Regions from separate parts of the Ancylobacter sp. 3268 genome, predicted to be linked through region 2. Evidence: predicted binding sites of a transcription regulator. Region 2 holds the regulator's gene; the other holds the start of a gene.

Region 1 (7,773 bases), on a different contig from region 2:
TATTCGACAAAAATGGACATGCCCCGACGGGAGCCGGGGATTTTCGCCCATTTGCCTTATCCCTGTTCGACGGTGAATCCGACGAAACTTGGGCGCCCAACGTCCCACGCCACGCTCATTAAGCACTTGCTAGGGTTAATACCGCGTTAGCGTTGCGGCACCGCAACACCGGCGGATCAGATCGACGGCGCCTCGCCTTGTGCCGCGCGCATGGCGGCACGCAAGGAATCCGGAATGCGCCGGGCACGCCCCTGCGAGACGAAGGCCACCTTCACCCGCCCCTCGATCAACAATTCACCGCGGCGCATCACTTTCTGCAGCAGAGTGATGGATGCACCGGCGACCTCGATGGGGCTGGTATGGATCTCCAGCACGTCGTCGATGCGGGCCGGACGCAGGAAATCGAGTTGCATCGCCCGCACCACGAAGGCGAAACCGGGCGCTTCCGCCAGCGCCTCACCGAAGAGATCGCCCTGCACCACGCCGATGAGACGCAGATGGTCAGAACGCGCCCGCTCCATGAACTTCAGGTAGTTGGCATGATAGACGATGCCGGAGAAGTCCGTGTCCTCATAATAGACGCGCACCGGCAGCACATGGCCACCAGGCACCAGACGCCCGGCAAGATGCAGAAACGGATCCGCCGCGAGATCGCGAGGATCCAGATTGGGGGCACGGGGATCTTGCCCGCGAGTTTCATGTCCACTCATGCCGCCCTCATAAACGAGACCGCGCCCCTTGTGAACAAAGGGCGCGGCCAGATTTTACGCAGACGTGAAGACGGCTGGATCAGTTCCCCGTCGCGCCGTCCACCGGCGGCTCGGGGTTCTGCGGGGCGGGGCGACGGCGGTCGGCCATGAACTGGTCGAACTCCGCCTTATCCTTGGCCTGGCGCAAACGATCAAGGAAGCCGCGAAAATCCTTCTGCTCCTCTTCCAGGCGTCGCAGCGTCTCTTCGCGATACTCGTCGAAGGCACGGTTGCCGCTCGACGGCATGCCGCGTCCCCACCGCCCGAAAGCATTGCGGAACGCCTCGCCGCCCTCTTCCTGCCAACGCGCGAACCCGCGCCGTCCACCACAACCCATACGTCCACTCCCGATGGTAAAGGCCAGGATCGCCAGACCGAGCGGCCACCAGGCCATAAAGCCCAGCACCGTCAGCGCGATCCAGGCCGGTTTGCCGTAACTGTCGAGCTTGTAAGCGAGCTCCATGGCTGCCGTCCCGGTTAATGTTAAATACATTTACATATATGGAGGCAGTCGTGGGGTTTGTCAATGCCGTAAGGTTGCGCGATCAGTCGGACGGGCCGCCCAGCCCTTTCAGATAGACGAGAAAGCCGGCCTCGAGCAGCTCGTCCGGCGTCATCGGCAGTTTGCGGCGGGCACCGTCGGCGCGGGCGAACAGAGAGGCGACACCGTGCGCCAGCGACCAGGTATGCAGCGCCACCATCAATCCCGGCGGCCGGCCCGGCATGTGAGAGACCAACACTTCGGCCGCCTCGCGCAGCACGGCAAAGGCACGGCCGCCGGCCTGCTGCAGGCCTTCATGCGCCTCCAGCGGCACGCCGGATTCGAACATGGCGATGTAATAGGATGGCTGCTGGCGCGCAAAATCGAGATAGGCCCGTCCCATGCGCTCATAGGCGACAGCCGGTGACGGCCGCCCTTCCTGCCACGCGGCCTTCAACGCTTCAGCGAAGCGGTCAAAGCCCGTGGTGGCGACGGCAGCGATCAATTCGTCGCGGTCGCGAAAATGCCGGTAGGGCGCGGCCGCACTCACCCCGGCCCGCCGCGCCGCCTCGGCGAAGGTGACGCCGGCGATGCCCTTCTCGGCGATCAGGTCGAGCGTCGCCTGCACCAGGGCTTCCCGCAGGTTGCCGTGGTGGTAAGAACGCGTTTCGCCGTTTCGGGTCCAGCTCATGTGAATGTGAAATACATTAGCACGATGACGTCGTCACGACCTATTCGCCCTCATCGAAGAGCGGCATCTGGTTGACCGTGGTCGGCACCGCAAGGCCCATATGCTTGAAGGCATGGGCGGTCAGCACCCGGCCGCGCGGGGTGCGCTGCACGAAACCCTGCTGCACCAGATAGGGCTCGATGATCTCCTCGATGGCATCGCGCGGCTCCGACAGCGCTGCGGCAATGGTCTCGACGCCGACCGGGCCGCCACCATAATTCAATGCGATTACAGTGAGATAACGCCGGTCCATCTGGTCGAGGCCAAGCGCGTCGACCTCCAGATGGCCGAGCGCGTGGTCGGCCGCCGCGCGGTCGATGATCTCCTTGCCGGCCACCAGCGCGAAGTCCCGCACCCGGCGCAGCAGCCGACCGGCGATGCGCGGCGTGCCGCGGGCGCGGCGGGCGATCTCGCGCGCGCCATCCTTGGAGATCGGAATGCCGAGCACGCGCGCGCCACGCGACACCACCAGTTCAAGCTCGTCTATGGTGTAAAAATTAAGACGAATCGGGATTCCGAAACGATCACGCAACGGCGTTGTAAGCAGACCGGAGCGGGTGGTGGCGCCGACCAGAGTAAACTTGGATAGCGATATCTTTACCGATCGCGCGGCAGGTCCTTCACCGATGATCAGATCGAGCTCGTAATCTTCCATCGCCGGGTAGAGGATTTCCTCCACCGCCGGATTAAGGCGATGAATCTCGTCAATGAACAGGACATCCCGCTCCTCGAGATTGGTCAGCAGGGCGGCAAGATCGCCGGCTTTCGCGATCACCGGACCGGAGGTGGAGCGGAAGCCGACACCCAACTCGCGCGCAACTATTTGAGCGAGCGTGGTTTTTCCCAACCCAGGCGGTCCGACAAACAAGACGTGGTCGAGCGCCTCGCCCCGCGCCTTCGCCGCCTTGATGAAGATATCGAGATTGGCGCGGGCCTGCTCCTGACCGACGAACTCCGCCAGCATTTGCGGGCGCAGGGTGGCCTCCGCCAGGTCTTCCTCGCGCTTGTCGGGGGCGATCAGCCTCTTCGCGCTCATCGGCCGCCCCGCCCTGCCTCAGTGCAGTGAGATGTACGATGCGGCCGATCTGCCGTGCTGGACGCGCAGTGAGTGCAGAAATCCCGCCTCATCGGGCCAGTTCCTTCAATCCGAGCCGGATGAGCTTGGCGGTATCGGCTTCCTCTCCCGCCTCGCGGACCGCCGCCGCCACCGCGGCGCTGGCCTGGACCTGCGCATAGCCGAGATTGACCAGTGCCGAGACGGCGTCCGCCATCGGGGCGGGGGCGGAGCGGGCCTCGAGCTGGCCGGCAAGGCTGACGGCTGCCGGATCGACATCGGCGAACCCCGGCGCCTTGTCCTTCAGCTCGGCGACGATGCGGGCGGCGACCTTCGGGCCCACCCCGTTCGCCCGCGCCACCATCGCCTTGTCGCCGAGCGCCACCGCATTGGCGAGTTCGGAGGGCGACAGCACGGAGAGCACGTTGAGCGCCACCTTGGCGCCTACCCCTTGAACGTTCTGCAGCAGCAGGAACCATGCCTTCTCCGCCGGCGACGTGAAGCCGTAGAGCCGGATCATGTCCTCGCGCACGAAGGTTTCGATGAACAGCGTCGCCGCCTCGCCCGGCGAGGGCAACGCCTGCAGCGTGCGCCCGGAGCAATGGACGAGATAGCCGACGCCCTGCACGTCGAGGAGGACATGGTCCTCGCCGGTGCTGTCGACGAGACCTTTGAGCTTGCCGATCATGGCGTCCCCGTCATCGTGCCGCCACCTTGGCCTCGAACCGCGCGCGCAATGCCGCCGCGCCCCTATGCTGGGCATGGGTGACGGCGACCGCAAGCGCGTCCGCGGCGTCGTCGGTCTCGAAGTCCGCCTGCGGCAGCAGCACCTTCATCATCATGCGGATCTGCGCCTTCTCCGCCCGCCCGGCGCCGACCACCGTCTTCTTGACCAGCAGCGCCGCATATTCCGCCACCGGTACCCCGGCGAGGGCCGGCGTGAGCAGCACCACCCCGCGCGCCTGCCCAAGCTTCAGCGTCGAGGCCGGATTCACGTTCACGAAAGTCTCTTCCACCGCCGCCTCGTCGGGCGCGAAGGCGGCGATGATGCCGCAGAGCTCGCGATGCAGGACCGCGAGGCGCTCGGCCAGCGTGCCCTCCTCCGGCGGCAGCACCGTGCCGCAGGCGATGAAGGACAGCCGCGTGCCGGCAGCCTCGATCATCCCCCAGCCGGTGCGACGGAGGCCGGGATCGAGGCCGAGAATGCGAATCGGAGCGGAAGCCATGCCTTAGGGAGTAGCCGAACAAACGACGAACGGCCAGAGTCCGGGCTGCCGGAAAGCTCGTGATGTCGTCCCAGGCGAGGCGCATGGTTAACGCGGGATTAAGGGGCGGCACCAACCCCGACGCCCGAAGCCGCGACACGAACACCGCTTTCACCTGCCTTGGCGGCCTTGTCCTCAGTGCCGTCCTGCTGGCACGTGATCAGACAATAGCGGGCCGGACGATTCTCCGAAGCGGCCGCCCCTCTTGCAGCAAACAACGCCATGGCCGAAGCACGCCCGGCCATGGCGCGAAGGTATCTCAGCCGCGCCGCGCCGGCACCAATGCCCCGCTGGCCAGCACCACGCCGAGGCCGGTGGCGACAATGCCGATGATCGCCGCCATGTCCGGATGCTCGTCGAGCAGCGGCACGGCGAGCCCCGCCGCCAATGCCGGCACCAGACCGGTGAAGGCCGCCGCCCGCGAGGAGCCGAGCTTCTCGATCGCCATGCCGAAGGCGACCAGCGCCACCACACCGGAGCCGATACCCTGCACCAGCAGCAATTGCAGCACCTCGGCGCCATAGCCTTCGCGCAGCGCCGCGAACACGCCCGGCAGGCCGACCGGGGTGAGGATGATCGCCGACCACACGCCGATCAGCCCCACCAGTTCCTTGGCGTCCAAGCCGGTGCGGCGGAAGGCCAGGGTATAGCCGGCCCACAGGGCGGCGCCGGTGAGCAGCAGCAGATGGCCGCGCCAGGCGCCATCCGCCGAATTGAGCAGCCCGCGCCCGCCCAGCGTGACGACGCCGAGCGCGATGCAGACGAAGCCGGCGGCACGCACCCAGCCCAGCCGCTCCTTGAGCGCCAGCACCGAGATCACCGCCACGATCAGCGGCATGGTGCCGGGCAGCAGCGGCCCGACATCGGCGGCCGGCACGAAGCGCATCGCATTGGCGACCACCAGGAAGAAGATCGCGCCCGACCCCATGAAGCAGAACAGGAACGGCACCGCCCGGCCGCGCGGCCACAGGCCGATCTTCAGCCACCACGGCGCCAGCACCAGCGCCGGCACCACGAAACGCAGCCAGCCGACCGCCGAGGGCGTAAGATGGCCGACCACCGCATGACGGGTGGAGACGATCCAGCCGCCCCAGATGGCGACCGCGAACAAGGCGAGAGCAGCACCGACCAGCCGGTCGCTGCGCTCGGAAGCGGCGCGGGCGGCGGCAACGGCCTCCGCCGGGGCGCAGGGTGGGGAAACGCGCATGAGAAGTCCCGGTTAGGCGCGCGGCTCATCTCACCCGGCGCGCCATGTGTCGTTACCAATCTGGGGTGAGCAGGGCCGGCCGGCAAATGAGTTTTGCCGATATGCTCATTCATCAAAAGTGATGGAACGTGCGAACCCATAAAAAACAGCGATTGACCCACCCTCGCCCCGACGCTAGCAAACGCGGAGGGCGCCGTGGGCGCCGTTTCGCATGCGGCCGGCGGCGCCCGCCGCGCCGCCCTTCGGCGCAGGTGCGTTCATGTCCTTCGACGCGGCCCTCGTCTGGGCCATCGCCACCGCCCTCCTCGCCGGCGCCACACGCGGCTTTTCCGGCTTCGGCGGCGCGCTGATCTTCATGCCGCTGGTCGGCGCGGTGTTCGGGCCGAAGCTGGCGGCGCCTACCCTCCTGATCATCGATACCCTGCTGACGCTGCCGATGGTGCTGCGGGCGATGCGCGCCTGCATCTGGCGGCAGGTGGCGCCGCTCGCCGTCGGTGCGGTGCTCGCGGTGCCGTTGGGCGTGCTGGTGCTGGAACGGGTCGACCCGGTGGCGCTGCGCTGGGCGATCGCCGCGCTGGCAATGGCGCTGCTGATGCTGCTGATCCTGGGACAGGGGCTCAAGGCGCCGCGCTCGCTGGCGGCAAAGCTGGGCATCGGCGCCGTGGCCGGCCTGCTGGGCGGAGCCGCGCAGCTCTCCGGCCCGCCGGTGGTGGTCTACTGGCTCAGCACCGGCCAAAACGCCGCGACGGTGCGGGCGAACCTGTTCGCCTTTTTCGCGCTGGTGACGCTGGCCTCCGGCACCGCCTATCTCGGCCGCGGGCTGGTCGATGCCGAGGTGCTGAAACTGTCGCTGATACTCGGTCCGACCTATGCGCTGGGGCTGGTCGCCGGCGCCCGCGGCTTCAGACGGGCAAGCGACCGCCAGTTCCGGCTGATCGCCTATGCCATCATCACGCTGGCGGCGGTCGCCAGCGTGCCGCTGCTCGACCCGCTGCTGCGGCCATAGGGAGCGCGGCCAGCTCCCTCGCCCCGTCGGGGAGAGGGGGTGGGATAAGGGGTCTTCGACGCTTCCCAATCGCCAGAGCCCCTCACCTACCCGCTTCGCGGGCCACCTCTCCCCATTGTGGAGAGGGAAAGCTCACATGACCTTCATAAAGATCAGCGCTCAGGCGCTCATCTTGGCCATCATCGCCTCGGAGACCTCGAAATTGGCGTAGACGTTCTGCACGTCGTCATTATCGTTGAGGCTGTCGACGAGACGGATCAGCTTCTCCGCCACTTCATCGTCCACCGCCACCGTGTTCTGCGGGCGCCAGACCAGGCCGGACTTGCGGGGCTCGCCGAACTTGGCTTCCAGCGCCGCCGCCACCTCGTGCAGGTTCTCCATCGAGCACACCACCTCGTGGCCGTCCTCGGACGAGACGACGTCGTCGGCCCCCGCCTCGATGGCGGCTTCCATCATCGCGTCCTCGGAGGCCTTGGCGGCGTCGAACTCGACCACGCCGATGCGGTCGAACATGAAGGACACCGCGCCGGTCTCGGCCAGCGAGCCGCCCGACTTGGTGAAATAGGAGCGCACTTCCGAGGCGGTGCGGTTGCGATTGTCGGTCAGCGCCTCGACGATGACGGCGACGCCGCCGGGGCCGTAGCCCTCGTAGCGGATCTCGTCATAGTTCTCGGCGTCGCCGCCGGCCGCCTTCTTGATGGCGCGGTCGATATTGTCCTTGGGCATGTTCTCGGCGCGGGCCGCGAGGATGGCGGCGCGCAGGCGCGGGTTCATGGCAGGGTCCGGCAGGCCGAGCTTGGCGGAGACGGTGATTTCGCGCGCCAGCTTGGAGAACAGCTTGGAGCGCACCGCGTCCTGCTTGCCCTTGCGGTGCATGATGTTCTTGAACTGCGAATGCCCGGCCATGGCCGCCTCCACTTCGCGGGCCAGTTGGAGCGGCCCTGCGTCAGAAATTCCAGGAGAAATCGTGTGGCCGGCTTATAGGCGAGAGCATGGCCACCCGTAAAGCGGGTCCGCATCGTCCCGCCGGGGCTACCAGAAGGACGGTGCCACCGGCTCCAGCAGGCCACCGAGGCGCACCGGCGCCACCTTCAGCGCCCGCCCATTGGCATCGGTCTCCACCGCGAGGCCGGACAGCGTGCCCGGCCCGGTCGCCGGCTCGAAGCGCGAGGAGCCGATCTTGCGGGTGAAGCGGCGCAGCGGCTCCTCCTTGTCCATGCCGATCACCCCGTCATAGGCGCCGCACATGCCGACATCGGTCATATAGGCGGTGCCGCCGGG
Region 2 (7,773 bases):
TCGGCGAGAGCGGCATCTTCACCCCCGACGACATTGCCCGGCTGGCGGGCGTGAACATCCGCACCATCCTCGTCGGCGAGAGCCTGATGCGGCAGGACGACGTGGCGGCGGCGACGCAGGCGCTGCTTGCCGCCCCGGCCCCGCAGCGCGCGGCGGGCTGAACCCATGGGCGACGCCGCCGACCCGCCGAAGCTCTCGCATATCGACGCCACCGGCGCCGCCAACATGGTCGACGTCGCCGACAAGGCGGTGACCGACCGTATCGCCGTGGCCGAAGGCCGGGTGGTGATGCTGCCGGAAACGCTGGCGCTGATCGAAAGCGGCAACGCCAAGAAGGGCGACGTGATCGGCACCGCGCGGCTCGCCGGCATCATGGCCGCCAAGCGCACCCATGAGCTGATCCCGCTCTGCCATGCGCTGCTGCTCTCCAAGGTGGCGGTGGAGATCGAGGCCGATGCCGCCCTGCCCGGCCTGCATGTGCGGGCGAGCGTGCGCACCGCCGGCCAGACCGGCGTCGAAATGGAAGCGCTGACCGCGGTGTCGGTGGCCTGCCTCACCATTTACGACATGGCCAAGGCGGTGGATCGCGGTATGCGGATCGAGGGCATCCGGGTGCTGGAGAAGGCCGGCGGCCGCTCCGGCCATTGGCAGGTGTCCTAGCCATGGCGAAGCCCGCGCTGATGCCGGTCGAGGAGGCGCTGGAACTCCTGCTGTCGCAAGCCCGAACGCTGCCGGCCGAGACCGTGCCGCTCGACGCGGCGCTGGGTCGGGTGCTGGCGGCGCCGGTAGTGTCGGGACGCACCACGCCGGGCCGCGACGTCTCGGCGATGGACGGCTATGCGGTGCGCGCCGGCGACGCCACGCTCGGCGCGGTGCTGGAGGTGGCGGGCGAATCCGCCGCCGGCCGGCCCTATGCCGGCAGGCTCGGGCCGGGACAGGCCGTGCGGCTGTTCACCGGCGCGGTGGTGCCGGACGGCGCCGACGCGGTGGTGATCCAGGAGGACACGTCGCGCGACGGCGCCCGCATCCGCATCAACGAAGCGGCGACGCCGGGCCGGCACAGCCGCAAGGCCGGCGGCGACTTCCGCCAGGGCGAGACGGTGCTGAAGGCCGGGCACCGGCTCACCGCGCGCGACCTCGCGCTCGTCGCCGCCTGCGATCTGGCGCAGGTGGAGGTGTCCCGGCGCCCGCGCGTGGGCCTGCTTTCCACCGGCGACGAGCTGGTGCGGCCGGGAATGGGCGCGCAGGCGCATCAGGTGATCCTCTCCAATATCTATGCGGTCGGCGGCATCGCCAGGCGGGCCGGCGCCGACGTGAGCGACCGCGGCATATTGCCGGACCGGATGGAGGCGACGCGCGAGGGCATCCGCGCCGCACGCGACGCCGGGCTCGATGTCCTCGTGACCTCCGGCGGCGCCTCGGTCGGCGACCACGACCTCGTGGCCCCGGCGCTCACCGCCGAAGGCGCGACGCTGGCGGTGCACAAGATCGCGCTGCGGCCGGGAAAGCCACTGATGTTCGGCGGTTTTCCCGCTGCGCAGGGGATTGGCACCCATGCTTTCGACAGCCACGTGCTCGGGCTGCCGGGCAACCCGGTCTCGGCCTATGTCTGCGCCCTGCTGTTCCTGCGCCCGCTGCTGCGGCGGATGCAGGGCGAGGCCGGGGTCGGCGGGCTGGAGCTGGTTGCGGCCGAGCTTGCGGTCGATGTGAAGGCCAACGACCATCGCATGGACTTCATGCGCGCCGAGATCGTCGGCCACCACGCCGGAACAGCTTTGGTCCGGCCGATGCCGGTGCAGGATTCCTCGATGCTGAGCCTGCTCGCCCGCGCCGGCGCGCTGCTGGTGCGCCGGCCGCACGCCACCGCCGCCAAAGCGGGCGAGCCATGCGAGATTCTGCCGCTGGAGGATTGACCCCGCGCCGCTGAGGCTGTGTGCTGGCCGACGGCAAGATGCGAGGAATCTCAGGGCGATGGACATCAATATCCCGGACGTGCTGGCCGAAGTCGAGGCGGCGTTCGCCCGCTACGAGCTGGCGCTGACCAGCAATGACATCGCCGCCCTCGACGATCTTTTCTGGGACGATCCGCGCACCATCCGCTTTGGCGGCGGCGAGAACCTCTACGGCATCGCGGCGATCCGCGCCTTCCGTGCCGGCCGCTCGCCGCACGGGCTGGAGCGGAGCCTCGACGGCACGGTGATCACCACCTATGGCCGCGACATGGCCACCGCGGCGACGCTGTTCCGCCGTGCCTCGGCCCCCGGCAAGGTCGGCCGGCAGATGCAGACCTGGATGCGGACCGCCGGGGGATGGAAAGTCGTCGCCGCCCATGTCAGCCTGATCGCCGACCCGGCATAAGCGCCGAATCCGTCTCCAACCCGTGCACCAGCCTGCCGTGAACCCTATAGCCTGCCGTGAGCCGATGATCCGTTCCACCGCTCTCCTCGCCGCGCATGATGCCCTCGCGCCCGTTCTCGCGGGCCCGTTGCCGCGCGCCGGCCGGCGGAGCTGACATGTCGCTTCCCGACAGTCCTGTCGCCGTCGCCGCCCCGACCGGAGCGCCCCGGCTCGGCCGCAAGACCCGCGCCGAGGATATTCGCGAGCAGGTCGCCGACGAGATCACCCGCGGCCTGCTGCCGCCCGGCACGCTGCTGGACGAGAGCGCGCTGGCGGCCCGCTTCGGCGTGTCGCGCACGCCGGTGCGCGAAGCCATTCGCGAGCTCGCCGCCTCCGGCCTGATCGATGCCCGCCCGCATCGCGGCGCCATCGTCGCCCGGCCGAGCTTCGAGCGGCTGCAGAACATGTTCGAGGTAATGGCGGAGCTGGAAGCGCTGTGCGCCGGGCTCTGCGCGCAGAACATCGCCCCCGCCGAGCGGCGGCGGCTGGAGATGCTGCATGCCGAGATGGGCGAGATGATGCGTCTCGGCGATTTCGCCGCCTATCGCGAGGCCAACGAGCAGTTCCACACCTCGATCTATGCCGGCGGCCACAACGACTATCTGGTGGAGCTGACGCTGGCGACGCGGCAGCGGCTCTCGCCGTTCCGCCGCGCCCAGTTCCGGGCGCTGGGACGTCTCGCGCTATCGCATCAGGAGCATGACCGCGTCGTCACCGCGATCCTGCGCGGCGACCGCGACGGCGCGGCCGCGGCGATGCGCGACCATATCTCCATCGTTCACGACGCATATGAGAAATACGCGCAACTGATCTGATAATACTGGGCTTTCTACTCCGCCGCCGGAATGCCGGCCGCCTGCCGCTGCCGCTGCTCCTCGGCGAGGAAGTCTCGCCAGCCGCCGAAGCCGGTGATGTCGCGCGCATCGCGCGCCGCCACCGCCTCCAGCGCGAAGCCCTTCACCCGGCTGCCGTCCTCAAGGAGGATGGTGGCGATGCCGAGCGGCGCCGGGATGGCGTCGACGAAGCGGGCGAAGGCCTCGGCCGGCAGCGCCCAGATCTCGCATTCGATCGACGCGCCGGTGCCGGCCTCGACGCGCAGCAGGCCGGGCCGGCGCACCCGTCCCTCGGGGAGCGCGTAGAACCGGTAGTCCTCGCTGGTGCGGGCGCGGCGCATGAACACGCCGCCCGCTTCCAGCAATTCGCCATTGAGCGGCAGGCCGGAAAGATGCGCGCCGAACAGCGCGATCTCGTGATAGCCGGCGCCGGCGCGCGGGGCGGCGGGCGGCAAGGGCGGCAGCTTCTCGCCGGTGGCGCCCATGGGCAGATCGGTCGAGGCATGGAAGGCGGAGGCCAGCGCGGCGAGGTGCGCATCCCGCCCGGCGCCCGCCAGCAGGGTGACGCCGACCGGCGCCCCGTCCGGCCGCAGGCCCGAGGGCACGGCGATGCCGCACATGTCGAGCAGATTGACGAAATTGGTGTAGACGCCGAGATGCGTATTGAGCCGCACCGGATCGGCCAGCATCTCCTCCACCGTGTAGACCGTCGGCATGGTCGGCACCATCAGCGCATCACAGCCGGCGAGGCTGACGCGGGTGCGCGCCGCAAGTTCGACGCGGCGGTAATGGCCGCGGAAGGTCTCGACCGCGGTGCGCCGGCGTCCCTCCTCGATGATGGTCCGGACCACCTCGTTGAACGCTTCCGGCTTCGCCTCGAGAAACGGACCGACCGCGGCATAGCGCTCGGCGACCCACGGCCCCTCATAGAGCAGCTTGGCGGTCTCGTGGAACGGCTCCATGGCGATCTCGACGAGGCGGGCGCCGAGCGAGGTCATGCGGGCGATGGCCTGGGCGAAGGCCGCCTCGGCCTGGCGATCGCCGAAGAACACCCGGTCCTCCGGCCGCGGCACGGCGATGCGCGGCGCCACCGGGAAGGCGCCCGGCGTGCCGAGCGGCAGCGGCCGCGAGAACGGATCGGCCTCGTCCGGCCCGGCCATGACCCGGAGCGCGGCGAAGGCGTCGTCGACGGTGAGGCCGAACACCGAAATGCAGTCGAGCGTGCGGCAGGCCGGCACCAGACCGCTCGTCGAGACCAGGCCGAGGCTCGGCTTGATGCCGACAATGTTGTTCAGCCCGGCGGGGATGCGCCCCGAACCGGCGGTATCGGTACCGAGCGCGAAGGCCACCAGCCCCGCCGCCACCGCCACGCCCGAGCCCGAGCTCGAGCCGCCCGGCACCAGATCGGCGCGCACGGCATTGCGCGGCGTGCCATAGGGCGAACGGGTGCCGTTCAAGCCGGTGGCGAACTGATCGAGATTGGTCTTGCCGATGACGATGGCGCCGGCCCGCCGCAGGCGCGCGACGGCGGTGGCATCGCGCGCGGCGACATAGGCGAAATCCGGACAGGCGCAGCTGGTTGGCAGCCCGGCGACGTCGATATTGTCCTTCACCGCGAACGGCACGCCATAGAGCGGCAGGCTCGACGGATCACGCCCCTCCAGCGCCGCCACCTGCTCGGCGAGCGCCTCGCGCCCGAACAGCGCGGTGAAGATCGACGGATCGGCATGCCGTTCGATCCGCTCCAGGCAGGCGGCGACGGTGCGCGATGGAGTCGAGCGGCCGGAGCGGTGCGCATGGAGAATGTCGGCGATCGTGGCAGGCAATGCGGATCTCCCAATCAAGCAAGAAGCCAAATCTGCGTATCACTTAGGCAATGACCGTGACATTGCATACATTAGCGGGAGCCCATCATCGCGTCGACCGCTTAGGGCTTTATTTACCGATTGTGGAACACAAAAAGAACGGATAGTGTTTGTTCGTGATTTGTTTCATTTTGGCTGCCCGCCGGGGATGGACCTGCGCTGATGCTCACCCGCAAGCAACACGAACTGCTCCGCTTCATCAATGAACGCCTGAAGGAGAGCGGCGTACCGCCCTCTTTCGAGGAGATGAAGGAAGCGCTCGACCTCCGGTCCAAATCCGGCATCCACCGGCTGATCACCGCGTTGGAGGAGCGCGGCTTCATCCGCCGGCTGCCAAATCGCGCGCGGGCGCTGGAAGTGATCCGCCTGCCCGAGACGGTGCAGGCGATGCCGAAGCCGGCGGCTTCCGCCCAGCCCCGCAACTTCGCACCGAGCGTGATCGAGGGCAGCCTCGGCCGCTCCCGCCCTGCCGCGCCGCCGCCGGGCGACGACGAGGCGATGCGGCCGATCCCGGTACCGGTCATGGGCCGCATCGCCGCCGGCTCGCCGATCTCCGCCATACAGTCGCCGAGCCAGACCATTTCCATGCCGGCGGAGATGCTCGGCGGCGGCGAGCATTTCGCGCTGGAGGTGCGCGGCGATTCGATGATCGAGGCCGGCATTCTCGATGGCGACCTGGCGCTGATCCGCCGCGGCGACACCGCCGAGACCGGTTCGATCGTGGTGGCGCTGATCGATGACGAGGAGGCGACGCTGAAGCGGCTGCGCCGCAAGGGAGCCTCCATCGCCCTGGAAGCGGCCAACCCGGCCTATGAAACCCGCATTTTCGGGCCGGACCGCGTGCGCATCCAGGGGCGGCTGGTCGGCTTGTTCCGCCGCTACTGAGCCTCACCGCCGGCGGACCAGCGTTTTGACGGGGCGAAGCTGCGCCGTGCCGGCGGCGGCGCAATGCTTCCGACACATCGATGGTCCTGAATCCCGGCGCGGGGACCGGGTGGCCGGTGACACCCCTGCGGATTTCGCGCTTGAGCGCTTTCGGTGAACCCGGTTCACCGGGAAGGCTCCTGCTCTTTGTTTCGGCGCCGTTCTTTTCGCAGAATCACGGCGCAGTCTTGCGGAAATAGCTCGAGGATCCCGGGAGCCAGGGGCGCGCGCCATCCGGCGGGCGGGCATCGATGCGGCGCCAGCCGCCGTCCGGCTCGAGCAGGAAAGCGGTCCCGGCCCCCTCGCCCGCCCGGTCGAGTTGCACCACCTCGGCGGCGCAATCCGCCGGCGCCGTAAAGCGTGTCAGCACCAGCGCGGCGCGGCGGCAGTCATCCGCCAGCGCGGCGCGGTCGAGCGGATAGGCGACGAGCCGCCCGTCGCGTGCCGGCAGGACGCAGCCAAGTGCATCGCATCGGCCGGTCGGCGCTCCCGGCGCCGCCGATCTTGCCGGCGACTGCGCCGCATCTACCGCCGGGGCGGCGTGCCCCGGCGATGAGGCGGGCGCCGCTCCCGCCCCCTTGCCGCGCAACCCTTCGGCCGAGAGCCACTGCTCGGCGGAAAACCGCTCGGCAAGGCCCTTGCGGCGATCGCCCATCAGCGCGAGCTGCCCGTCCGGCCCGCGCACGGCCACGGTCCGCGCCTGCGCGTCGATCAACACGTCGGGAGGGCGGGCGGCGGCGAGCGGCCAGATGGCCGCCGCCGCAAAGACCACCGCCACCAAAGCGAGCCGGGTGCGCAGCAGGCAGGCGGCGAGAAAGGCGAAGGTGATCAGCGCCAGGCTGGCGAGCGGCATGGCCCGCACGCCGCCATCGGCGCCGGGCAGCGCCGCCACGTCGCGGGCGATGGCGTTCATGGCATCGATGCCCCAGCCCATCACCCGGAACGCCGGCGCCTCCCAGCCGAAGGGCATGGCGAGCGTGCCCATCAGCCCGGCCGGCATGATGACGAAGCTGACCAGCGGCGTCGCCGCAAGATTGGCGACAAGGCTGAGGGGCGCCAGGCGCTGGAAGTGATAGGCGGCATAGGGCGCGGTGGCGAGGCCCGCCGCCAGCGAGGTGAGCGCCAGCGCCGCCAGCCAGCGCGCCGGGCCGGATGCATACCACGGCACCCGGCCGGCGCCGGCGGCGATAAGGCGACGGCCGCCGCGCTCATAGGCAACGACGAGTGCCAGCGTAGCGGCGAAGGACATCTGCGCGCCGGGATCGAGGATCGCCCAGGGCGCGAGCGTCAGCACGATCAGCGCCGCCAGCGCCAGTGTGTGCAGGGTGAGCGCCGGCCGTCCGAGCATCACGCCGCACAGCACCAGCAGCGTCATCACATAGGAGCGCTGCGTCGCCACCTCGGCGCCTGACAGCAGCAGATAGTAGGTGGCGGCGGCCAGCGCCGGAACCGCCGCCCAGGCCTTGATCGGCCGGCGCAGCGCCAGCCCCGGCCACAATGCCAGCAAGGCGCGGGCGAGGAAGAACACCGTCGTCGCCACCAGCGCCATATGCAGGCCGGAGATCGAAAGAATGTGCGACAGGCCGGAAATGCGCATCGCCTCCTCCAGCGGCTCGGGCACCTGGCCGCGAATGCCGGTGACCAGCGCCACCGCCACCCCGCCCGCCTCTCCCGGCAGCACCGCGCGAATGCGCGCCGCGATCGCCTGCCGGCTCGCCTCCAGCCAAGTGGCAAAGGCAAGCCGCAGATCCGGC

The links. Region 2 encodes LexA, which represses DNA repair genes until DNA is damaged. Its sites were predicted from a motif close to TGTTCNNNNTGTGTTCNG; they were not measured.
Region 1: a site for LexA is predicted at 4,255-4,272, ahead of ruvC (crossover junction endodeoxyribonuclease RuvC). Genes of this name have one in related genera too.

The regions. Positions count from the first base shown of each region.
Region 1 is NZ_JAVDUX010000004.1:260,682-268,454, forward strand. Features, by position in the region: gene ybgC (tol-pal system-associated acyl-CoA thioesterase) at 177-710, opposite strand; gene J2X65_RS07480 (DUF2852 domain-containing protein) at 790-1,212, opposite strand; gene J2X65_RS07485 (TetR/AcrR family transcriptional regulator) at 1,295-1,921, opposite strand; gene ruvB (Holliday junction branch migration DNA helicase RuvB) at 1,962-2,996, opposite strand; gene ruvA (Holliday junction branch migration protein RuvA) at 3,085-3,702, opposite strand; gene ruvC (crossover junction endodeoxyribonuclease RuvC) at 3,713-4,240, opposite strand; gene J2X65_RS07505 (DMT family transporter) at 4,539-5,486, opposite strand; gene J2X65_RS07510 (sulfite exporter TauE/SafE family protein) at 5,746-6,492, shown strand; gene J2X65_RS07515 (YebC/PmpR family DNA-binding transcriptional regulator) at 6,652-7,398, opposite strand; gene J2X65_RS07520 (TIGR00282 family metallophosphoesterase) at 7,525-7,773, opposite strand, start outside.
Region 2 is NZ_JAVDUX010000010.1:41,000-48,772, forward strand. Features, by position in the region: gene trpC (indole-3-glycerol phosphate synthase TrpC) at 1-161, shown strand, start outside; gene moaC (cyclic pyranopterin monophosphate synthase MoaC) at 166-660, shown strand; gene glp (gephyrin-like molybdotransferase Glp) at 663-1,913, shown strand; gene hpxZ (oxalurate catabolism protein HpxZ) at 1,972-2,358, shown strand; gene J2X65_RS15000 (GntR family transcriptional regulator) at 2,514-3,212, shown strand; gene atzF (allophanate hydrolase) at 3,227-5,056, opposite strand; gene lexA (transcriptional repressor LexA) at 5,258-5,980, shown strand; gene J2X65_RS15015 (ComEC/Rec2 family competence protein) at 6,195-7,773, opposite strand, start outside.